DNA from 4 places in the Corynebacterium pilbarense genome. Region 3 is predicted to be linked to each of the others. Evidence: predicted binding sites of a transcription regulator. Region 3 holds the regulator's gene; each other region holds the start of a gene.
What was found. The regulator LexA, encoded in region 3, represses DNA repair genes until DNA is damaged. The targets are predictions, from matches to a motif close to CGAACANNTGTTCG.

Region 1: a site for LexA is predicted at 3,520-3,533, ahead of NUW87_RS01325 (HNH endonuclease signature motif containing protein). Genes of this name have one in related genera too.
Region 2: a site for LexA is predicted at 2,308-2,321, ahead of NUW87_RS05765 (HNH endonuclease signature motif containing protein). Genes of this name have one in related genera too.
Region 4: a site for LexA is predicted at 2,464-2,477, ahead of NUW87_RS11745 (HNH endonuclease signature motif containing protein). Genes of this name have one in related genera too.

Annotation. Positions count from the first base shown of each region.
Region 1 is NZ_JANRML010000001.1:269,000-274,896, forward strand. It holds gene NUW87_RS01315 (metal-sulfur cluster assembly factor) at 1-26, shown strand, start outside; gene NUW87_RS01320 (ABC-F family ATP-binding cassette domain-containing protein) at 238-1,866, shown strand; gene NUW87_RS01325 (HNH endonuclease signature motif containing protein) at 1,892-3,493, opposite strand; gene NUW87_RS01330 (hypothetical protein) at 3,621-4,484, opposite strand; gene NUW87_RS01335 (PLDc N-terminal domain-containing protein) at 4,632-4,877, shown strand; gene NUW87_RS01340 (hypothetical protein) at 4,878-5,309, opposite strand; gene NUW87_RS01345 (MerR family transcriptional regulator) at 5,458-5,897, opposite strand, start outside.
Region 2 is NZ_JANRML010000005.1:103,343-109,239, reverse strand. It holds gene NUW87_RS05770 (DNA polymerase IV) at 1-924, opposite strand, end outside; gene NUW87_RS05765 (HNH endonuclease signature motif containing protein) at 968-2,266, opposite strand; gene ileS (isoleucine--tRNA ligase) at 2,696-5,872, opposite strand.
Region 3 is NZ_JANRML010000001.1:126,041-131,937, reverse strand. It holds gene hrpA (ATP-dependent RNA helicase HrpA) at 1-1,451, shown strand, start outside; gene nrdR (transcriptional regulator NrdR) at 1,467-1,925, opposite strand; gene NUW87_RS00640 (hypothetical protein) at 1,982-2,104, opposite strand; gene lexA (transcriptional repressor LexA) at 2,573-3,253, shown strand; gene NUW87_RS00630 (DeoR/GlpR family DNA-binding transcription regulator) at 3,304-4,092, shown strand; gene NUW87_RS00625 (HPr family phosphocarrier protein) at 4,177-4,446, shown strand; gene NUW87_RS00620 (uracil-xanthine permease family protein) at 4,522-5,832, opposite strand.
Region 4 is NZ_JANRML010000003.1:73,149-79,045, reverse strand. It holds gene NUW87_RS03950 (homoserine dehydrogenase) at 1-133, shown strand, start outside; gene thrB (homoserine kinase) at 146-1,075, shown strand; gene NUW87_RS11745 (HNH endonuclease signature motif containing protein) at 1,072-2,412, opposite strand; gene NUW87_RS03935 (VWA domain-containing protein) at 2,759-4,741, shown strand; gene NUW87_RS03930 (long-chain fatty-acid--CoA ligase) at 4,754-5,897, opposite strand, start outside.

The sequences.
Region 1 (5,897 bases), 140 kb from region 3:
TCCGCGCTCTCGGATTCGCGGTGTAGAACATCTCTTGAAATCCCCCGCAGGTTGTTAACCTGTGGGGGATTTCTGCGTTGTGAAGGAGGATTGTTGTGAACCTTGGGCTTGCTGAAATTTTGGTCCTGCTCGGTACCGTCGGCCTTGTTGCGCTGATCTTCGCGCTGATCATTTGGATCGTGCGCGCTGTGTCGAAGAAGTAGATCCCGATTTGGGGGCTGTTGATACAGTTTCCCCGTGATTGTCACCAATGATCTCGAGGTCCGCGTCGGCGCGCGCACGCTTCTCGACGCCCCCGGCCAGCACCTCCGCGTCCAACCCGGCGACCGCATCGGCCTAGTCGGCCGCAACGGTGCCGGCAAGACCACCACGATGCGCATCCTGGCGGGGGAGACCGAACCCTACGGCGGCTCGGTGACCCGCTCGGGCGAGATCGGCTACCTCCCGCAGGACTCCAAGGAGGGCGACATCGAGCAGACCGCCCGCGACCGTGTGCTCTCGGCCCGCGGCCTGGACCAGATCCAGCGCTCGATGGCCAAGCAGCAGAAGCTGATGGAGGAGACGGACGGAGAGGAGCGCGACAAGGCCATCGCGAAATTTTCCCGCCTTGAGGAGCGCTACCAGGCGCTCGGCGGCTACGAGGCCAACGCGGAGGCGGCCCAGATCTGCGACAACCTGGGGCTGCCGGAGCGCATCCTGGACCAGCAGCTGAAGACCCTGTCGGGCGGCCAGCGCCGTCGCGTGGAGCTCGCCCAGATCCTGTTCGCCTCGCGCCAGGGCTCGGGCAAGTCCCAGACCACCCTGCTTCTCGACGAGCCGACCAACCACCTCGACGCCGACTCCATCTCCTGGCTGCGCAACTTCCTGTCCAAGCACGAGGGCGGGCTGATCATGATCTCCCACGACGTCGAGCTGCTCGACGCGGTGTGCAACAAGGTCTGGTTCTTGGACGCGGTGCGCGCCGAGGCTGACGTGTACAACATGGGCTTTTCCAAGTACAAGGATGCCCGCGCCCTCGACGAGGCCCGGCGCCGTCGCGAACGCGCCAACGCCGAGAAGAAGGCCTCAGCCTTGCAGAAGCAGGCCGCGAAGTTGGGCGCGAAGGCCACAAAGGCCTCGGCCGCGAAGCAGATGATGGCACGCGCCGAGCGCATGATGAGGGAGCTCGACGAGGTCCGGGTGGCCGACAAGGTCGCCTCTATCTCCTTCCCGGAACCGGCGCCGTGTGGCAAGACCCCGCTGTTTGGCAAGGGCTTGACCAAGATGTACGGCTCCCTCGAGGTCTTCGCGGGCGTGGACCTGGCGGTGGACAAGGGCTCGCGCGTGGTGGTGCTGGGCACGAACGGTGCCGGCAAGACCACCCTGCTCAAGCTGCTCGCCGGGGTGGAGCGCACCGACGGCGAGGGCGGCGTGGTTTCGGGCCACGGGCTGAAGATCGGCTACTTCGCCCAGGAGCACGACACCATCGACGGCAACAAGAGCGTATGGGAGAACACCATCGAGGCCTGCCCCGACGCCGGCCAGCAGGACTTGCGTGGCCTGCTCGGCGCCTTCATGTTCTCGGGCGACAAGCTGGAGCAGCCCGCGGGCACGCTCTCGGGCGGCGAGAAGACCCGCCTCGCGCTGGCGACCCTCGTGTCCTCGCGCGCGAACGTCCTGCTTCTCGACGAGCCCACAAACAACCTGGACCCCCAATCCCGCGAGCAGGTCCTCGACGCGCTCAAGACCTACACCGGCGCCGTCGTCCTGGTCACCCACGACCCGGGCGCGGTGCGCGCGCTCGAGCCGGAGCGGGTCATTATCATGCCCGAGGGCGACGAGGACATGTGGAGCGACGAGTACATGGAGATCGTCGAGCTCGCCTAAACTTCCCGACCTGCTCGAGGCAAATCTAGAACGGCGGGTACGGGTCTTGTCCCTTCGCCCATGGCGGGGGCTGCACCGGCTCCCGTGGGAGAGGTGGATCCGGCGGTTCTGGAGGTACGCGAGTTTCCGGTGGGGCCGTACCGCCACCCGGATCGGGCACGGTTGTCCGATTCCGCTGCCGGTGTCTCTTTCGTAACCTGTTCACCGCCGAATGCTCGGCCGCGTCTGCATGGTTGAACTGCAGCGTTGCGCACCCGGGTTCCTTCACCCCGGCCCGACCCGTCGCCGGGTCCACATCCATGTGACTGGTGTTGTTTCTGTGGTCTTTGAAGTCGTTGTTGCAGCGGTGGTGGGTCCGACACAGCGCTGTGAGGTTGTCGATGTTGGTATCACCGCCTTGCAGCCACGATGTGATGTGGTGGATCTCCGTCTCCGTGAGCGGGGCAGTGCAGCCGGTCCAGGCGCACACGCCCTGCACAGCCAGCAACGTGATCCGCTGCGCCAGCGACGCCAATCGCCGCGTCCGGTATAGGTTCAACGGCAACGACGTTGCGTCGTCGACAGTCAGCACGAAGTCGGACGTTCCATCCATGCCCAAACGCACGAGGTCGAAGGCGTCGAGCTCGATTCCGGTGTTGGTGGCGAACTTCGTGGTCGGCCCGGCCTCCGTCAGCTCGTCCAGCGTCACCGACACAACCACGGACGCGCACCCGCCGCCGGTTGGTTTCTCGCAGGCGTCATAATGCTTGAGTATCTCGGAGAACTGGTCGTACCTGCGTTGCGACGGCGTGCGGTAATCCTCCACACCCTCGGGGAGGTTCGAGTTGGGCACCAACCCCTTATCGCTCAGCGCTTTGAATAGCGCTGAATCAGAGGCCACGGCATCGATAGTGATCCGGCATGTCCCGTCTGCGCGCTGGGCACCGATGTGCAGCCCGCGGTTTTCCATGCCCGCGTTCGGGTTCGTAGGTTCGACGTGCTTGCGGTTCTCGCGCTCGACCCAGCGGCGCACGGTGGCGCGCAAATCTTTCACAGAACGTCGAGGAGCCTCCGCGAGCGCGTCCGCCTGGAGACGGGCACGCGCTCCCTTCGCATCCCCGACAAGCTTGTCTAGCTCTTGGCGGATCACGCGCTGTTTCTCGGCGTTCACGCGCTCGGCGGCACGGCGGGCTTCTTCTTGCTTGCGCCGCGCCTCTTCGCGGGCAGCCGCTCGAGCAGCCTCGCGGGCCGCTTCCTCCCGCTCTGCCTCCGCCGCCGGATCCGCGGGGGTTTCCTCACAATCGGTATCGAACAGGTCGGTGACCTGCTCCTCTTCAACCTCGGGCTCACCGTAGTAGTCCCGGCCTCGGGCGAGACGGTCGTAGGCGTCCTTGGGCTCCAACCCGAGCTTCTTCTGAAGGTACTGATTGGCGTGCTTTGAGCCGACGACGCGCCCGGCGTCGTCACGCTCGCACACGTACGCGAAAAACGCGTCGAGCGTAGCCTTCACGTTGAATATTGCTTCGAGGCGCTCGAAATCCTCCCGAACCTCCTCGAACTCGACCGCATCGGGGTCTGCACACAGGTCCTTCATGGCCAGGAGGGCATGGGTGATTGTGTCGACGTGCTTTCGCAGGTCAGTCGCCATTGTGCCCTCTTTCAAAACCCTTTAATCGAATACGTTTACGATCAACATACAAACCGCGTCGACATAAACACCCCTTATGTCCAGCAAAACAAGCACCGAGTTAGAAACTGTAACCAAGATCACAGTCCTAGAACGGTGAATCTCCGGCCCAAGGCTCATAGTCGGGATGTGAACCTGCAAGCACACGAGGCTGCGCCCAGGGATCCACCAACCGTTCGAACTCTGCTAGCACGCGCTCTACAGCCTCCTCCGTGAAGTCCGTAACCATCACCAGCTCACCGTTAGAGGAGCTCAACCGCAGCGACTCGTTGGGAACATCAACGGTCAACATCGGGCAATCCACCTCGCGCGGCGGTGGGGTCGTCGCGGCATACTCGTCGCCAATTACCTGGTCCTGAAACGGCTGCACCAGGGCGTCTAGCTCGCCAACAAGCCAGAGATTGGAGAGGAGGGAATCGACTGTCTGGCCCAAAAGAATCTCGGGCAGAAACCTCCTAATCCGTTCCTCGCCGCCGATGGGGTAGAAGACATCGATGCCGGAGCCGACCTCTCCGCTTCGCTCGCAAACCAGCCGCACCAGCGACCGCTTCGGGAACTGCGGAGTCTCGCTGTACGGGTCAGGTTCGTTGTGGTCCCACACCATCTGGAAAAGGGGGCGTACGTTTTCTGGTGTCAGCGCGCAGCGCATCTTCGGTGTCCCATCCAATTGCAACGTCACCTCACCCCGGGCGTAATCGAGCGTCAGGTATTCCTCGCTTTCAATCTCAAGGAGTTCGCCGCTGACATCTGTATTGGATGGTGTCGAGTTCCACCGGAACACCCAAGTCAGCGCCTGCCCCAAGGCCCGGTACGGATCGTTTGTATCGATCTTGTGCGCAAAAATCTCACCGAGGATCCACTCGAACTGCATGATGTTTGATGCGAATGTGATTCCCCGTGGTACGCAATTGACGCGTTCGGTGATGACGTGCAGAAGCTTGTGGCGACCCATTTTCTAACCCCTCCGATTCGGAAATTTCGTTGCACTGAACGTACAAACCGAAACGCAAACCGCACAAGAGTTTGTCCATCATAGTGAGCATCTTGCTTATCGACGGACGAAACGTGGACCCCGAAACCAGCCCGCTACACTCGCACTATGGCAAGAAGCAACGACATCATCGACACCATCAAGGACGCCTGGAACGGCCTTTCTTCCGACCAGAAGACCCTCGCCGGCGTGCTCGCCACCATCGACACAGCCGGTAAGGCCTTCGCACTGCGCGACCTCGCACGTACCAACTCCAAGCGTGTCCGGGGTCCGAAGTGGCTGTGGACCCCAGTGATCGGCGCAGTCAACACCCTGGGCTGGGTCGCATGGTTCGCGGTGGGCAAGAAGCGCTAGCTACAGACCACGCTGCCCCGCGTAGAAGCGAACACGTGTTACCGGCGCGTTTTTCGCTTTCTGCCAGGGGTAGCGGTCACCCGCAGCCAGCACTGGCTCGCTGAGCTCGAGGACCGTGTCGGTCCCGCCGGAGCCACCGACGGTGAGCGTATCTCCCTCGACCTTGATGTCAGAGGCAAAGGTCCTCTCCGTACGTCGCTGCGCCACAAGCAACGCAGGCACCTCGGCGAACACCGTTCTCCCGCGGCGCAGAACCAGGGCGTCAGGCCCCTCGTAGCTTGGCCGGATACGTTCTCCGGCGATGAGCGACCACACCCACACAACAGCCCAGAGCGAAAGCAGTAGCGCTACCAGCCGCACCAATCCTGCGGGCAAAAGCAGGTGCACAACAACCATCTCAATGGTCAAAACTGCGGTGACGAAGCCAAGCATTTGCAACCGCCCAGGTGGATGGGGGAGCGGCGACGCGCCATCGGGCACGAGACAGCGTCCACGGATCCACCGTCCCAAGTCGCGGTACAGCCCCAGCTCGAACTTCGCTACCCGGTATGCAGGGTGCTTCTTCAGCAACGTTATCGCTCTAGATGCCACGGGTGAGCTCCTCCAACACCACCCGCTGGGCGCCCCGGGTGGGAAGATCCTTCACCTGGAGCGGGACGGAACCCTGCCGCAGGGTAGGGAGGACGTCTCGCATAATTCCGCGTGCAAACAGTGCCGAGAGCGTAGCCGAAATCTGCGGAACATCGACATCCCGTGAATGCATTGCCCCAAGCTCACCCCACACATTGACGGACTTACGCGCCGCCTCCACACAGGAAGCATCCTTGAGGTTTGCCCTGAGCTGCGCCCACGTCGCCTCGGTCGCGACGCCAGTGAGCGCCATGAGGTCCCAGGAATCGAGCTCTATCTGCAGCAGCGCAGCATCGTCGATCACATCCGCAAGTTTGTCCCTAATATCGCGCGGGCACCCGGCGGGCGCCTCCGCGATAGCCAGCAGTCGCGACCGCTGTCTCTCCAGAT
Region 2 (5,897 bases), on a different contig from region 3:
GGCGTACGGCAGCGTCGCCGAACGCGACTCGATGCGGAAGTCTGCCATCCGCAGCTTCACCGTCACGGTGCGTGCTCCGCGCCCATCCTTGCGCAGCCTGCGGTGTGATTCCGCAGCCGCTCGTTCCAACGCCGCGTCCACCTCCGGCGGGGTGGTCAAATCTTGCGGGTACGTGTGTTCCGAGGAGATCTGTTTCGACTCCGCCCTCGGCGCCACCGGCCGCTCATCCACCCCGCGCGCCAACCACCACAGCTGCCTGCCCACCGCGCCTCCGATGGCAATGTCCAGCTCTTTCTCGCTGAGGTTTGCTAGATCCCCGATCGTTTCAATCCCGGCACTAAGCAACTTCGACTCAGTCACAGGTCCCACACCCCACAACTCGCTGACCGGCATCGGGTGCAGGATCTCTAGTTGCCGGTCGTGCGGAATGACAAAGACCCCGTCCGGCTTCGCCCGGCCCGAGCCGATCTTGGCGTACTGCTTTCCTGGACCCGCGCCGATCGAACTGGGCAGGCCTGTTTCTTCCTTGATCGCCGCCCGCAGCTCGTTCGCCCATTGCTCCACGTCTTCCGGACTCGCCCCGATCAAGTTCTCCGGTTCCATGAACGCCTCGTCGATGGACAGCTGCTCCACCACGTCCACGTATCTGCCGATGATCTCGAACACCCGGCGCGACGCGACCGCGTAAACCGGCCTGCGCGGCGCCACCAGCACCGCTTTTGAACCCACCAGCCGTGCGGCCCGATGCGTCGGCATCGCCGAGTGCGCCCCGTACTTGCGCGCCTCGTAACTGGCGCCTGCGACCACGCCGCGGCCGGACACTCCCGCCACCAGCACGGGGCGCCCCTTGAGCGTTGGGCGGGTCAGCTGCTCGCACGATGCGTAGAACGCATCCATGTCGATGTGCAGCACCCAACGGTTCATGTCCACCACTGTGCACCACCGGTACCACCATGTTCCAATCCGATCACACGGCGAACGAATCTCCGGTGACATACTCCATCCGCCTCGGCAGTCCTCTGTTGCGCGAGACGAACCGGGCACCGTTTTTGAACGTGAAGAACAGGTCAGCTCCTTGGCGCTCGATGGCAATCACTCCGTGGCTCACCTGAGAGTGGCAGCTCGAGCACAGTGGGATCAGGTTGTCTAGATCAGTCATACCTCCGTGCTCCCACTCCTTTATGTGGTGCATTTCTATGAAGCGCCTATGCGAACATCCAGGCATGGCGCATTGATACCCCCAGACTGCCAACAGTGCCTGCACTTGGCCGTCGGTGGCGAACCGCCGCGAACGGCCAACGTGGATCGTCAGTCCCGTGTCATCCAGCAAGTGCAAACGCACCATCGCGTTGGCGAGGTAGCTGCGCACGTCCTCAGAACTGGCCGAGCGGTTTTCCGGCATCCAACATTGGCCAAACTGGTTGACCATGAGGTTGACCTGCACGCCTGGACTGCGAAGCGGACTCTTTGGGTTCGCGCGAACCATATCGATCATCGCCAACAACGCCCCGTAAACGTCCTGTTTTTCCGGAGGCCCGTACCGCGACACCGAACGCACGATGTCGTCCATGGTGATCTTCGTGCGCTTTCGCGGAGCGCGGTCTTGCTCTGATGGGACGGCGTCTTCGGCGGCAGCTGCGTCGTCGATAAGCTTCTGCACCTTCTCCGGATCCTGCAGATCATCTGGGTCCACATCCTCGAGACCGAAACTGGCAAGCTGGGCCACCTTTAACGCGGTCAGAAGCTTTTGGCCAGCTACCGCCGGAAGCCGCGCCTCGAAAGCAAGCATGCCGTCGTCGCACTCGCGGGCGCGCGCATACGGCTCAGTCGGGTCCTCCTCTTTGGGTCTTGCCCCGGCAAGCACAAGCTGGAGATCGGCAAACGACATGCTCAGCGCGAGTTGGACGTATTGCTCCTCGTTGCACTCCTCCAAATACTGGAGAAGGAAGCGAACCGTCGAATACGGCATCACCCCCGATTCAAATGCGTCGAACAAGAGCCTGAACTTTCTCAGCCCTCGCGCCACGCGCACGTACTCGAATGCCGTGGCCTGCGGGAGGTTGAGCTCGCTGCGCAACCACGTTGCCGTCGACTTCTCCCCGTACTGTTCCGCAAGCCCCTGCTCATCGAACTGCCCCACCGCATCGAGCATCCGCGCCCGGTGGTGGTTCGCCGACAATTGATTGCACTTGATCTGATCCTCGAGCACCTCTGCCGACAGGTCACTCGTTCGATCTTCTGTCCGTTCGTCCACCGCAATTGTCATGGTTGATCCCCTTACTCATGAGCATTGACACCTTTATAGAACGCTCGTGTGTTCGAGTCAAGGGTTTTGCGGAAAATGTCCATTGAAGTGGACAACGCATGCGGTTTCGCTTTCCCAGAAGTCGAACATAAAATCTATTCGCTATGCAGCTGCATAGTCAGCGCCCCACACAAACACCCCCAAAAAACTATGCAGCTGCATAGTGGGTGCCGACCCAGTATTGGCCAGAAAAACTATGCAGCTGCATAGTCAGCACCCCACACGAACGCCCCAAAAACTATGCCGCTGCATAGTGGGTGTCACCCCAATATTGGTTCGAAAAACTATGCAGCTGCATAGTGCGCATCATCGAACGACGGTGCGCCGCCCCCGCTGAGCAGCCAAAAAGGGGCCCCACTCTGCACGAGTGAGACCCCAGCCCGAGAGAACCTAGCTGTTCTTACGAACAGTGGCGGTCACACCATCGATGACGTCGTGACCCTCGACCGGCTCGGTGACCACGTCGAAGGATGTCGCCAGGGTTTCGGCCGCGATGTGGTCGGCGTGGGTGCGGGCCCACGCTTCCTTCTCTGCAGGCACGGCCAGCACCACAGCGATACGGTCGGAAACGTCGAAGCCCTCGCGCTTGCGGGCGTCCTGCAGCCCGCGGATCACGTCGGCAGCCCAGCCCTCAGCCTCGAGTTCCTCGGTGACCTCGGTGTCGAGGACGACCAGGCCGACGGTGCCGTCGGCGTCGACACGCGCGGTGCTCTCCGGGTTCTCCGCCACCAGACGCTCGGTGTAAAGCTCCGGGGTGAGCACGATGTCGCCGTCGACCACCACATCGTCGCCGCGGCGCTCGTAGTTGCCGGCCTTGACGTTCTTGATGGCGCGCTGCACGTCCCTACCCAGCGACGGGCCAGCCACCTTCGCGTTAACGACGACTTCGAAGGATCCGGCCGCGTCGACGTCGTCAGTCAAAGCGACGTCCTTCACGTTTACCTCGTCGCGGATGGTGGAGCGGAACGCCTCAAGCTTGGCCGAATCCGGCAGGGCGACGGTGAGCTTCGGCAGCGGCAGGCGGTTGCGCAGCTTGTTCGCCTTGCGCACTGACGACGCCGCAGAGCACACCGCACGGGTCGCATCCATGGCGGCGACCAGCTCGCCATCCGCCGGCAACTCGGAGGCCTGCGGGTAGTCCGTCAGATGCACCGAACGACCGCCGGTGAGCCCGCGCCAGATGACCTCGGAGACGTACGGCAGCAGCGGCGCCACTGCGCGGGAGACGACCTCCAGCACCGTGTAGAGCGTATTAAACGCCTCCGGGTGCGCCTCCTGGCCCTCCCAGAAACGGTCGCGGGAGCGGCGCACGTACCAGTTGGTCAGCGTGTCGGCGAAGCGACGCACCACGTCGCAGGCGTCGGCGATGCGGGTGTCGTCGAGCGCCTCGCCCACAGCTGCCACCATGTCGTGGGTCTTGGCCAGGATGTAGCGGTCGAGCACGTTATCCGAGCCCACGGACCACTGGGCATCCGACGACGAGTACAGCTGCAGGAACGTGTACGCGTTCCAGATCGGCAGCAGCGCTTGGCGCACGCCCTCGCGGATGCCCTGCTCGGTGACGATCAGGTTGCCACCTCGCAGGATCGGCGAGGACATGAGGAACCAGCGCATCGCGTCGGAGCCGTCGCGGTCGAAGACCTCCATCACGTTCGGGTAGTTGCCCTTGGACTTGGACATCTTCTGCCCGTCCGAGCCCAGCACGATGCCGTGGGCGACGACCTTCTTGTACGCCACACGGTCGAACAGTGCGGTGGACAGCACGTGCTGCACGTAGAACCAGCCGCGGGTTTGGCCGGAGTACTCCACAATGAAGTCCGCGGGCTGGCGGGTGTCGAACTCCTCACGGTTCTCAAACGGGTAGTGGTACTGCGCGAACGGCATAGAGCCGGACTCGAACCAGCAGTCCAGAACGTCCGGCACGCGGCGCATCATGGACTTGCCGGTCGGGTCGTCCGGGTTCGGGCGCACCAGCTCGTCGATGTGCGGGCGGTGCAGGGACTTCGGGCGGGTGCCGAAGTCGCGCTCCAACTCATCCAGGGAGCCGTAGACGTCCACGCGCGGGTAGTCCGGGTTGTCGGAAACCCACGCCGGCACAGGCGAACCCCAGTAGCGGGTGCGCGAGATGTTCCAGTCGCGAGCACCTTCGAGCCACTTGCCAAACTGGCCGTCGCGGATGTGCGACGGGATCCACTCGATTTCCTGGTTTAGCTCCACCATGCGGTCGCGGATGTCGGTGACCTTCACAAACCACGCCGGCAGCGCCATGTAGATCAGCGGCTCGCCGGAGCGCCAGGAGTGCGGGTAGGAGTGCACGATGGTCTGGTCGCGCACGACGCGGCCCTTGGCGCGCAGGTCGCGGATGATGTCGCGGTTCGCGTCGAAGACGAGCTTGCCCTCGTACTCCGGCACCAGCGAGGTGAACTTGCCGTCGGCGTCGACGGGGATAACCAGGTCGATGCCGTACTCCTGGCAGGTGAGCATATCGTCCTCACCGAAGGCGGGAGCCTGGTGCACAACGCCGGTGCCGTCCTCGGTGGTCACGTAGTCCGCGTTGAGGATCATGAACGCGTTGTCGTGGTCGCGGAAGTATTCGAAGACCGGCTCGTACTCCAGGCCCTCCAGTTGCGCGCCCTCAAAGGTAGCCACTACCTCGTACTCACCGAGCTCCTTCGCGTAGGCGCCCAGCAGGGTCGAGGCAAGAAGCAATTGCTTATCGACGAACCCTTCGGCCCCATCCGCACCGACCTTGACAAGCGAGTACTCCACCTCGGGGTGGACAGCCAGAGCCAGGTTGGACGGCAGGGTCCACGGGGTCGTGGTCCAGGCGATAGCTGCGGCGTCGTGAAGCTCAGGATGCTCGGCCCACGTCTTTTCCGCCGCGTAGCCTGCGCGTCCACCGGTGAACGGCAAGGTGACCGTGACGGTGGGGTCCTGGCGGTCACGGTAGGAATCGTCCAGGCGGGTCTCCTGGTTAGACAGCGGAGTGTGCTCGGCCCAGGAGTACGGCAGGACGCGGAAGCCCTGGTAGATCAGGCCCTTGTCGTAGAGCTCCTTGAACGCCCACATGACGGACTCCATGTACTCCGGGTCCATCGTCTTGTAGCCGTTTTCGAAGTCCACCCAGCGGGCCTGACGGGTGACGTAGTCCTCCCACTCGCCCGCGTAGTGCATGACGGACTTGGCGCAGTACTCGTTGAACTGCTCCAGGCCCATATCCTCGATCTGGGCCTTATCGGTGATGCCGAGCTGCTTTTCCGCCTCAAGCTCTGCGGGCAGGCCGTGGCAATCCCAGCCGAACACGCGCGGCACGTGGTAACCAGACATGGTGCGGAAACGCGGCACGATGTCCTTGACATAGCCGGTGAGGAGATGGCCGTAGTGAGGCATGCCGTTGGCGAACGGCGGGCCGTCGTTGAACACGTACTCCTCGCAGCCCTCGCGCTGCTCCAGGGACGCCTTGAACGTGCCGTCCGTGTTCCAATAATCAAGGACGACGCGTTCCATCTCCGGGAAGCGGTCGCTGCCGCCGGTCATGTCCACTTTGGGGTAAACGTTGCCAACCATGACATCACTCCTTCAGCCGTGCAGG
Region 3 (5,897 bases):
ACCTGGACTTCGACCCTGCCGCGCTTCTCGACGACGAGGGCGTGGATTCCTCCACCACCGCCTTCCCTGAGGTGTGGCGCCAGGGCTCGATCGATTACGCGCTGCGCTACAAGTTCGAGCCTGGCGATCCTTTCGACGGCGTGACCGTGGACGTGCCCGTGCCGCTTCTGGCCAACCTGCGGCCGGAGGGCTTTGACTGGCTGGTGCCGGGGTTGCGCTCGGAGCTGGCCGCGGAGTACATCCGCACACTGCCAAAGGCCTTGCGCAAGACGGTTGTGCCGGCCCCCGACTTCGCTGAGCGTGCGATGGAGGCGATCCGGGAGAAGCAGGATGATGACGGCGCCAGTGAGGCCGATCTTCGCGAAACCCCGTTCGCCGAGGCACTCGCGGACGCGCTGCACAGCATCGGCGGGCGCGGCATCAACGGCACCGACTTCAACCCGTCTGCGCTGCCCGAGCATCTGAAGGTGACCTTCGCCGCGATTGACCGCCGCGGCAAAGTCGTCGACCACGACACGGACCTCGGTGCACTGAAGCGCCGCCAGGCCGGAAAGATCAAATCCTCCGTGTCCAAGGCCGGGCGCACCTCCGAGTCGGATGCGGTGGCGAAGTGGACTACCGATTCCCTCGGCGCGGTGCCGGAGACGGTGACGACGACTATCGACGGCAACGAAGTCGACGCTTACCCGGCACTCGAGGCCACTAAAAACGGCGTGAAGGTCACGGTGCACCCGACGAAGGCCGCCGCGGACGCCTCAATGGTCACAGCGACGCTGACGTTGCTGTTGCGCGAGATCACGGTCAACGCCGGGCAGATGACCAAGGGGCTACCGTTGCGTCAGAAGGTAGCGGTGGACCGCTACCCGCACGGCGGCGCCGCCGGGCTCGTCGAGGACGCCCGTGTCGCCGTGATCCGCGACCTGATGTTCTCCTCCGGCGGGCCGGTGCGCTCGCCGGAGGAGTTCGATGCGCTCGTGGCCGAAATCCGCCCCCAGGTCGCTGGTGGGGTGCGCCGGGTGGTGGTCACCTTGGCGCCGGCTCTGGCTGAGTACGCGAATATCGCGGCTGAGCTTGAGCAGTGGGAGGGCCCGGCTATCGACGACATGACGTCGCAGCTGCGGTTTTTCCTGCCGAAACACGCGGTGACTGTCCACGGCATCGGGCACTTGCAGCACCTGCCCCGCTACATCGATGCGATGCGCATCCGCCTGGAAGACATGCGGCTGGATCCTGATCGCGACGCTGACCGGCAGTCAGTGATTGATTCAGTGAAGGCATATTTGGCGCAGCGCATGAAGGCCTTGCCCGCTGGTCGCACGAAGACCAAGGCGTACAAGGATGTTTTGTGGCTGATTGAAGAGCTGCGTGTGAGCTTGTTCGCGCAGCGTTTGGGCACGCCGAAGCCGGTAAGCCAGCGGCGCATTGAAAAGAAGATTGACGCTCTGCGTTAGCGCCAAGGCCGCAGGTTAAAAGTCCTCGCGGTCGCGGCGGCGCATGAGCCGGATTTCGGATTCGAAGTCGTCTGCGCTCTCGAACGACTTGTACACCGATGCGAAGCGCAGGTACGCCACTTCGTCGAGGGCGCGCAGCGGTTCAAGCACCGCCAGGCCGATCTCGTGAGCGGGCACCTGCGAGCTGCCCTGAGCGCGCACAGTCTCTTCCACTTCCTGGGCAAGGCGTTTCAAGGCGTCATCGGTAACGTCGCGGCCTTGGCATGCTCGACGCACGCCGACGATGAGTTTGTCGCGGTCAAACGGTTCGCTCACGCCGTTGCGTTTCACAACGGTGAGGACTGCCTTTTCCACCGTGGTGAAACGACCCCCGCACTCGGTGCACTCCCTGCGTCGACGAATCGCAGCGCCAGCTTCTACCAGCCGCGAGTCAGTCACACGGGATTGCTCGTTGTGGCAAAAAGGACAAAACACGGTTTTCCACCCCCAGAGTCTTCAAGGCTTGGTGTAGCCGTGAGTCTACGCCCTGCCTATCGCGCCGTTGCCACGGTGGCGGCGTGGGCGACCTGGCTGCCGGTCATCGATGAGGGATCCTTGTCTTGCGCTGAGAAAACGCCGCCGAACGCGGAACCAATAAGCAGCGCCGCAGTCATGCATACGCCAAGTAGGAGCGTATCGCGTGTCTCGTGCCGTGTTTCGAACGTGTCCGCTTCAGTAGAACCGCCCGAAACCCGGTTTGAGACAGAACGATCACTCGTTCGATGAGACGCAGAAATGGTTCGAACACCGGCCCCGCCGCTTCGACGCTTCGGTACAGAATCAAGGTCCCAAATCTCCGCCGGGGGAACCACGGATACGGCGCCCAGACGAGATGCGGATGCATTGTGTACTGGATTGATTGCAATGGACATTGTGAGTCTCCCTTCGTTTCGCGGCACACATTACGTTCGGCGCCGACACGCTCGAACGTTCTAACGTTCATTTGTTCGAATACGCTTACGTGTTCGATTTATATCACCCCAGCCGACAGGTGTCCACCCAAACGCCGCAACCATCGAACATGAGTGCCCTATCTGGTAGGTTCGTAGGCGCACTACGCCACCGAGCCCAAGGAGAACGTCATGGCACGAAAGAAGGCCGAGCCCGGCAACCCGGATTACAACGCACTGTCTGACCGTCAGCGCCGTATCCTCCAGGTCATTCAGGACGCTGTTGTCCTGCGCGGTTACCCGCCGAGTATCCGTGAGATCGGCGATGCCGCTGGTTTGCAGTCAACCTCTTCTGTCGCATACCAGCTCAAGGAGCTTGAGAAGAAGGGCTTCCTTCGTCGCGACCCGAACAAGCCGCGCGCCGTGGATCTGCGCCAGCTGCCCGAGACCGGACGCAAGCAGCGCAAGCCGCAGGAAGCGAAGCCGGAGGATTCGGGCAATGCCCGCTACGTGCCGGTGGTCGGCCAGATCGCTGCAGGTGCTCCGATCCTCGCCGAAGAGAACGTGGACACCTACTACCCGCTGCCCGAGGAGCTGCTCGGCGACGGCGATGTTTTCATGCTCAAGGTTGTCGGTGAATCCATGCGCGAGGCCGGCATCCTCGACGGAGACTGGGTTGTTGTCCGCTCCCAGCCGAACGCGGAGGAGGGCGAATTCGTTGCGGCGCTTCTGGACGGTGAAGCGACGGTTAAGGAGCTCCACCGCGACTCCACCGGCGTGTGGCTGTTGCCCCACAACGACGCATTCGAGCCGATCAAGGGCGAAGAGGCTGAGATCATGGGGCGTGTCATCTCGGTGTTCCGTACTCTGTAACCGGTGCGTGCACGCCGAGAGAACACAACGACCAGAATCGCAGGAGATCGATGTACGCCGAAGAGCGGAGACGCCAGATCGCGTCTTTGACCGCAGTTGAAGGCCGCGTCAATGTCACCGAGTTGGCGCAGCGCTTCGACGTCACCGCGGAAACAATCCGCCGGGATCTTTCGGCGTTGCACGATGAGGGCGCAGTGCAGCGCGTCCACGGCGGCGCGGTGGCCAGCCAGTCGTACCGCTCTACGGAGATCCCGCTGGATACCCGCCAGCGCGCCTCGCTCGCGGCCAAGACCGCGATTGCGGAAACCGCGTTGCAGTTCGTGCCGGATACCCAAAGCTGCACCATCTTCTTGGACTCGGGCACAACTATCAGCAGCTTGGGCAAGCGACTTGCAGAGACTCGCGGGGATAGGGAGTATTCGGTGGTGACCAACTCCATCCCCACCGCCTTGGAGCTGAGCGATTCCGGTTTGCACGATGTGCAGCTACTCGGTGGCAGTGTCCGTCCGATCAGCCAGGCGGTCGTCGGCAGTACTGCACTTCGCACACTGGCCCTGTTGCGGGCTGACGTCGCGTTTGTGGGCACCAACGCGCTGTCCATCGGCCACGGCCTCTCCACCGTGGACGCCCAGGAAGCTGCGGTGAAAGCTGCGATGGTGACGAATGCCCGCAGGGTTGTTGTGTTGTGCGATTCCACGAAGCTGGGCAACGACTATGTGGTCAGCTTCGCGCCACTGACGGATATTGATGTGGTGGTCACCGACGCTGAGGCCCCCTCCGCCTTCGTGGACGAGCTGCGCTCGCACGGCATTGAGGTCGTGCTGGCGCAGACCCAATAGTGCGAGCAACATGGTGGCACCAACATCTGTTTGCGACCTACACTCGTTGCAGACCTGGATGAAAACAACGGAAAGGACACCCGAATGGCTTCCAAGACTGTGAAGGTCGGTTCCACCGTCGGGCTGCACGCACGCCCGGCCACGGTGATCGCCGATGCTGCCGGCGAGTACGACGACGAGATTTTGCTGACCCTTGTTGGCGGCGACGATGACGACGAGACGGACGCTGCCTCCTCGCTGATGATTATGGCCATGGGCGCCGAGCACGACGACGAGGTCACCGTGACCTCCGACAACGCCGATGCCGTGGAGAAGATCGCGGCGCTGATCGAGCAGAACCTCGACGAAGAATAGGCGCTGTTCGCTTCTCGACGAGATCACGCCCGGGCCACGCGCCCGGGCGTTTTTACGTGCAACCAGTACCGGACGCTACAACGTCGACGGCTGGGACACCTCGAAATCCTTTCGGTACTGCCCCTCCCCCAACGTGTCGTACGCCCAGCGCATGAGCGGGTAAACCAGGATGATGCCGACCGAGCCCAGAGCGATGCCTTCCAACGTCACAGCACCGACGTCCAGGGTGAGATTGCCGATGCCCACAATCAGCGCGACCGCGGCCGCGGTGAGGTTGGCCGGATCGGTGAAATCCACCTTGTTGTCCTGCCAAATACGCACACCCAGCATGCCGATGAGCCCGTAGAGCACCAGACACGCCCCGCCGAGCACGCCGGCGGGGATGGTGAAGATCACGGCTCCGAACTTCGGGATGAACGCGAGCACGATCGCAAACACGGCAGCGACCCAGTACGCGGCGGTGGAATACACCTTCGTCGCCGCCATGACCCCGATGTTCTCGGCGTAGGTAGTTGTGCCGGATCCGCCGAATCCGCCGGCGAGTGTGGTGGCGATACCATCGCCGATCAGCGCGCGACCCTGCATGTCGTCAAGGTTGCGCCCGGTCATCTCCGAGACTGCCTTGACGTGGCCGACGTTCTCCGCGATCAGCACCACCAGCACCGGCAGGGTCACCAGCACCGCGGAGACATGGAACTCGGGCTGGTGAAACTGCGGCAGGCCGATCCACGGCGCGTCGGCAATGGTCTGCAGCGCGTCCTCGCCCAGCCCTCCGCTCAACGCAGCAAACAGCCAACCGACGAGCACGCCGATGAGGATGGACAGGCGCGAGAGCAGCCCGCGGGTGGCCACTGTCACCACCACAACCGTCAGCAGTGTCACCCCTGCCACCCAGGGCTGGGTTTCCACGTTCGACACTGCAGTCGGCGCGAGGTTGAAGCCGATCAGGGCGACGATGGCGCCGGTGACCGCGGGCGGCATCACCGCATCGATGACCCGCTTGCCCGCCCATTCCACGACGATGCCGACGAGAATGAGCGCCGCACCAGTCAGCAGCACCCCACCCAGCTGCGCACCGACACCATACTGCTGCGAGGCCGTCAACGGCGCGATAAATGCAAAGGAAGAGCCCAGGTAGCTCGGCACTTTGTTGCGGGTAATCAGCAAGAAGATGATGGTTCCCAGGCCGGAAAACAGCAGCGTTGTGTTCACCGGGAATCCTGTCAGGGTGGGCACTAGCAGCGTGGCGCCGAACATGGCCACGACATGCTGCATGCCAATGCCGATGGTGCGCGGCCAGCTCAGCCGCTCGTCCGGGGCGACAACTGCCCCGGGGCGCACAGTGCGCCCGTCTCCGTGAAGGGTCCAGCCAAAAGTGTTAGTCACGAAACGCCATTATCACCCCGCCAGTCCAAATTTCCTGTTCCGGGGGTAGTTGCCGGACAAAGTAC
Region 4 (5,897 bases), on a different contig from region 3:
GTCCGGCGACGAGGCCCACCTCATCGTTGTCACCCACGCCGCCCGCGAGCAGGACCTCAACGCTATCGTGGAGCAGCTTTCCGGCCACGACGACGTGCTCGCGGTCAACTCCGTCATCCGACTCGACTCCTAAGGGGCCTTCGCAATGGCAATCGATCTGCAGCCCGGCCTGAAAGTCAAGGTCACCGTCCCCGGTTCCTCGGCAAACCTGGGCCCCGGCTTCGACACCCTCGGCATCGCGTTGAGTATCTACGACACCGTGGAAGTGGAGGTCACCGACTCCGGCCTCGAGGTGGAGATCTTCGGCGAGGGCGCCGACGATCTGCCCCGCGACAGCTCCAACCTTGTGGTCAAGGCCATCCAGTCCGGCCTTGCCGCCGCGGACGTGTCCGCCCCCGGCCTGCGCGTGGTGTGCCACAACACCATCCCGCAGTCCCGTGGCCTCGGCTCCTCCGCCTCGGCCGCCGTCGCTGGCGTGTTCGCCGCCAACGCACTGGCCGGCTCCCCGCTCGACGAGGACGCGGTCGTGCAGCTGTCCTCCGAGTTCGAAGGTCACCCGGACAACGCCGGCGCATCCGCGCTCGGCGGGGCAGTGGTGTCTTGGACCGACATCCCCGTCGACGGCCAATCCAAGCCGTCCTACCGCGCCGTGCGCATCCCGGTCGACGAGTCCATCAAGGCCGTCGCCCTCGTGCCCGACTTCCACGCTTCCACAAACGCGGTGCGCAAGGTGCTGCCCAGCCACGTCACCCACACGGACGCGCGTTTCAACGTCTCGCGCACCGCGGTGATGACAGCGGCGCTGCAGCACCACCCTCAACTGCTTTTCGAAGGCACCCGTGACCGCCTCCATCAGCCTTACCGCGCAGATGTCTTGCCGGTCACAGCCGAGTGGGTCAATCGCCTGCGCAACCGCGGCCACGCCGCTTACCTCTCCGGCGCCGGCCCGACCGCGCTCGTGCTCACCACCAGTGAGGTGGAGCCCTCGCTTCTCGACGAAGCACGCTCCGCCGGCCTCCGCGTCATCGAACTCGACGTCGCCGGCCCGGCCACCGCGGAGCTAGTGCACGACTAAGCGCCTGCCTGACCCGGGTGCTGGCCTGCACCCGGCTCGTCGAAGCTGTCGCCCGGCGTGACCGTGTCTCGCAGCGGGCCCCGGTGGTTGTGGGTGCGCCTGGGCAGCGAGCGGTTTCTGGAGACGTACTGCGTGCCGTCCTTCAGACGGAAGTACAAGTCCGGACCGTGGGCCCGGATATGCGCTAGGCCGTGGCTGATCTTGGAGTGGCAGCTGGAACACAGCGGAATTAGGTTGTCCATGTTGGTGGCGCCCCCGTCTTCCCATTCCTTGATGTGGTGGATCTCGATGAATCGGCGATGGCTGCATCCGGGCATCGCGCACTGGTGCCCCCAGGCCGTCAATAGTGCGAGGACCTGTGCGTCTGTGGCGAAGCGCTGCGCGCGGCCGACGTTGATGGTCAACCCCTTCTTGTCCAGCAGGTGCAGGCGCAACGTAGCGTTCGCGATGTAGCTTCGCACTTCCTGGGATCTCGCCGAGGTGTTCTCCGGCATCCACGCACCGCCGTCCTCTGTGAGCACGATGTTGACGTGGGCGCCGGGAGATCGAAGCGGGCTAGTGGGGCTGTCGCGCACCATGTCCATCATGGCGATGAAGGCGGGGTAGAGGTCCTTCTTCTCCGGCGGGCCGAAGCGTGAGGGCGGGCGCAGAATCGACTCCAGATCGAGTTTGGACTTCCTCGGTTTAGGGGCGTCCGCAGTGAAATCAGGCGGGCAAGACTCTGCTTCTGCTTCGGCCGCCGCGATGAACTCGTCAAGCTTGTCCGGGTCCGCGAGCTCTTCTGAGTTGGGTAGCTCGGCGCAGTAATTGGCCAGCTGAGCGACCTTCAACGCGGTGAGCAGTGCTTGTCCGCGTACCGCGGGAAGGAGCGCGCGGAAATCCATCATTCCGTCGGCGCGGAAATCGGCCTTCACAAACGGTTCTTCGGGTTCGTTCTCATCGGCGGTGTCGGTGCCGGCGAGGATGCGTTCGAGCTCGGAAAAGGCATGGATGAGTGCGAGGTCGATCAGTTCTTCCTCGTTCTCCTCATGCATGAATTTCAGCAGGAAACGCATCGTGTTGTACGGCATCACGCCGGAACGGAACGTCTCATATAACAGGCGGAACCGGCGTAGGCCTCGGGCGACGCGGAGATACTCGTACGCGGTGGATGGCGGGAGATTGAGCTCGCGTTTGATCCATGTGGCAGTGGATATTTCGCCACGTTGTTCGGCAATTCCTTCTTCGTCGAGCTGGCCAAGTGCGTCGAGCATGTCTGCTCGGTGGGTGTGGGATTCGCAGTGGTGGAACTTTAGATCGTCTATAAGCTGCAGTGTTTTGCTGGTGGCTGTGGTCACGGAAAGCCCCCTGGGCGATGGCTGGATGGTCGCTGTGGGGTCGAGGGTAGGCGAAAATGTGTGCGATGTAAAGGGGTCCTTCAAAAATATTTTCGACGATTGAAAAATGATTCTGCGGCCGCAGAATACCTTCAACCTCGGGTTGAAGGTTGGGCGGTCGGGGGCCAAACGATTCTGCGGCCGCAGAACACCCTCAAGTGTTAGATGAGACTTTCGAGGCGCGCGGATTCTGCGGCTGCAGAATGAGGGTCGGGGTTTCACAAAGTGATAACGAGGCGTGCAGGTGTGGTGAAGTTCTTTTATTGTCCAAAGTGATTCTGCACACAACGGAGAAGGGCGCGTGAAAATGAGTTGGTCGGTTTCGCAGAAAGGCGCGAGGGTCGTTCTCGCCCTGATGATTGCGGTGTGTTGCTGCTTGGCATGGGCGCCGGTGGCGTGGGGGCAATCGTCGACGGCGGTGTCGACAGTGACGGAGACCTCGTCGTTCTCGACGACGTCGACGAAGACATCCGCGGCTTCCGAAGGCTCGGACGATAGCAAGGCGATGCTGATTTTGGACGCATCCTCGTCGATGGTTGAGGCAGACGCCGAGGGCACACGCATGGAATCGGCGAAAAAGGCGGCGAATGAGCTGGTGGAGTCGCTGCCGGAGACGGCGAAAATGGGGCTGACGGTGTACGGCGCGAATGAGTCGGATGCGCCGGATAACCGGGAGCAGGGGTGTAAGGATATTGACACTCTCGTCCCGGTCGGCAGGGTGGACAAGGCGAAGTTCACGTCGGCTATCGACGGCCTGGAGCCGAAGGGCTACACCCCGATGGGCAATTCGCTGCGCAAGGCCGCTGAGGAGCTGGGCGGCGAGGGGGAGCGCTCGATCATTCTAGTGTCCGACGGTATCGACTCCTGCGCCCCGCCGCCGGTGTGCGAGGTGGCCAAGGAGCTGGCCGAAGACGGCGTTGACCTGGCCATTCACACAGTGGGTTTCCAGGTGGACGACGCGGCGCGCAAGGAGCTGCAGTGCATCGCGGAGGCCGGCAACGGCCAGTTCCTCGAGGCCAAAGATGCGAGCAGCCTGGCGACGTCGCTGAAGTTCCTGGCCCAGCGCGACATTGGCAAGTACAAGGTTGAGGGCACGCCGTTTGAGTTTGCGGATTCGCCGGAGGACGCCAAGTGGCTTGGCCAGGGCCAGTACCAGACCAAGGTGACCCCGGATTCGAACGCGAAGACCGACCGCTACTTCCGCGTCTCCGTGCCGGAGGGGCACAAGGCGCTGATCACTATGACCCCGATCTGGCAGCCCGACGGCCACTTCCAAGATGCTCAGGTAGAACTCGAGTCCTCTGCGCAAACGAACGAGAATGACCCGACCTGCGGCAAGGCTCGAACGAAACTATTTCCCAGCAGCATCGCAGGCAGCGCACAGTTCGCCATGGAACCCTACTGGGTCTCGTTGACGCGTGAGGAGCAAGCCGATGACTGCGACATGAGCAACTGGCTGATAGCCACGCAGATTTACAAAGGTGGCGCGGAGCTTGTCGACGACGTCAACGTCGAAGTCAACGTGTTCTACGAGCCGATCCCGGAAAAAGAGCAGGCCAAGGAATGGTCGGACAAGGTTATCTCCTCCGGGAAGTACGACGGAGAGGTCCCGTTCGGCACCGCCGAGGAAATCGCTGGCGGCACCAGCTTCAACGACGCGGTGGAAATCAGCGAGGGCACCTATTCCGACAAGATCGTCCCCGGCGAGTACCGCTTCTACAAGATTCCGGTGACTTGGGGCCAGCGTCCAGTGCTGAAAATGAAGGTCAAAGAGTCAGTCACCAACGACGCAGACTCGGTGAAGATCAAGATTTTCGACCCAACACGCCTTGAAGTTGGAACGAGAGACTTCAGCTTCTATGACGAGGAAGAGGAAAGTGGCCCGGTCTCGCCGGCGCAGCACACGATGTACGGCGGGGATAATCCGCACCAGGGCTACTACTTCCTACACGTGGGAATGGGTGCGAAGAGCGAAGACGAAGCCACCGAAGTGGAGCAACCGTACGAGTTTGTGGTGATGCTCGACGGCGAGCCGGTCGACGGCGGCCCAGACTGGACCCCGACTTATGAGAACGGCCCCGAGCCGTCGGATGAGCCGATCAAGTTCGACGGTGCTAGCGGCTCAGATGAGGAGCAAACGGTGGAGGAAACCACACAAGCAGCGGAGAGCACCGAAGCCACGGAGGACAAGTCGGGCGGGTTGTCCTTGCCGTTGCTGGGCGGTCTCGGCGTGCTGCTACTGGCCGTGATCGGTGCGGTGGTCTTCCTGCTCAACCGCAACCGCGCATAAGAGCGGTGTGCTTTACGACGTCGCCTTCGGCCGGCTGCCCGGGCCGGGCAAGGCGATGATGTCGAACTCGTCCCGGGCGAGGTGCTTGCGCAGGTCCTTTTTGTCGAACTTGCCCACGGACGTCTTGTCGATGGTGTCGACGAAAGTCCAGTACTCGGGCGCCATCCACTTCGGCAGCACGTCGGCGAGCCCGGCTCGCAGGCGCGCGGCGGTCTCTGCGGTGGGGGCCACCTCCGCGGTCAGCTTGGTCACTGCCAGCGGCCGTTCACCCCACTTGTTGTCGGGGATGCCGATGACGGCGCACTCGATGACCTCTTCTGACTCCATGATCAGGTTTTCCACCTGGGCGGAGTAGATCCACTCACCGCCGGAGCGGATGACGTCGCGGGCGCGGTCGTAGAGGGTGAGGAAGCCGGCATTGGTTACGGTGCCCACGTCGCCGGTGCGCAGCCAGCCGTCGGCAGTGAAGTGATCGCGCACGTCGTCGACGTCTTCGCCGCGGAAGCGCGAGGCGATCTCGCCGGGCTCCTGGGTGGGCGAGTGGTAGTAGCTGGCGGCGACCATGTTGCCCCGCACCTGGATTTCGCCCTGGGTGAGGTCGGTGGGGGCCATGACCTGGCCGTCGTTAACCACGCGGTATTGCAGGGTGGGGGCGAAACGGCCCTGGGAGATGCGGTAGGCCCAGCGGGCCTCGCCGGACGAGCCCGACGGCGGCCTGGCGACGGTACCGACGGTGGAAGTCTCCGTCATACCCCACACGTGCACCACGTCCACGCCGTAGCGCTCCTCCCACATCTTGATCAGGGCGGGCGGGGCCGGCGAGCCGCCGACGAAAATCTCCTGCAGGCTCATGCGTTCGGGCGGGTTGTGCAGGTAGTGCACCATCAGCTGGATCCACAGGGTGGGCACCCCGTGGGCGACGCGCGGGTGGGTGCCCGCGATGAGCTTGGCCAAGGTGGGGGCGGACATGTCCGAATCCGGCAGCACCAGCGGCGTGCCAGCCAAAAACGCGGCGAGCGGCACGCCCCAGCTGAGCACGTGGTAGATGGGGATGCAGCACAAAAACGTCTCACCGTGGGTCACGGCCAACGAGTCGGTGGCGCGCAGGCCCGTCGCCTCCAGCCACAGGGAGCGGTGCGAATAGGCCACGCCCTTC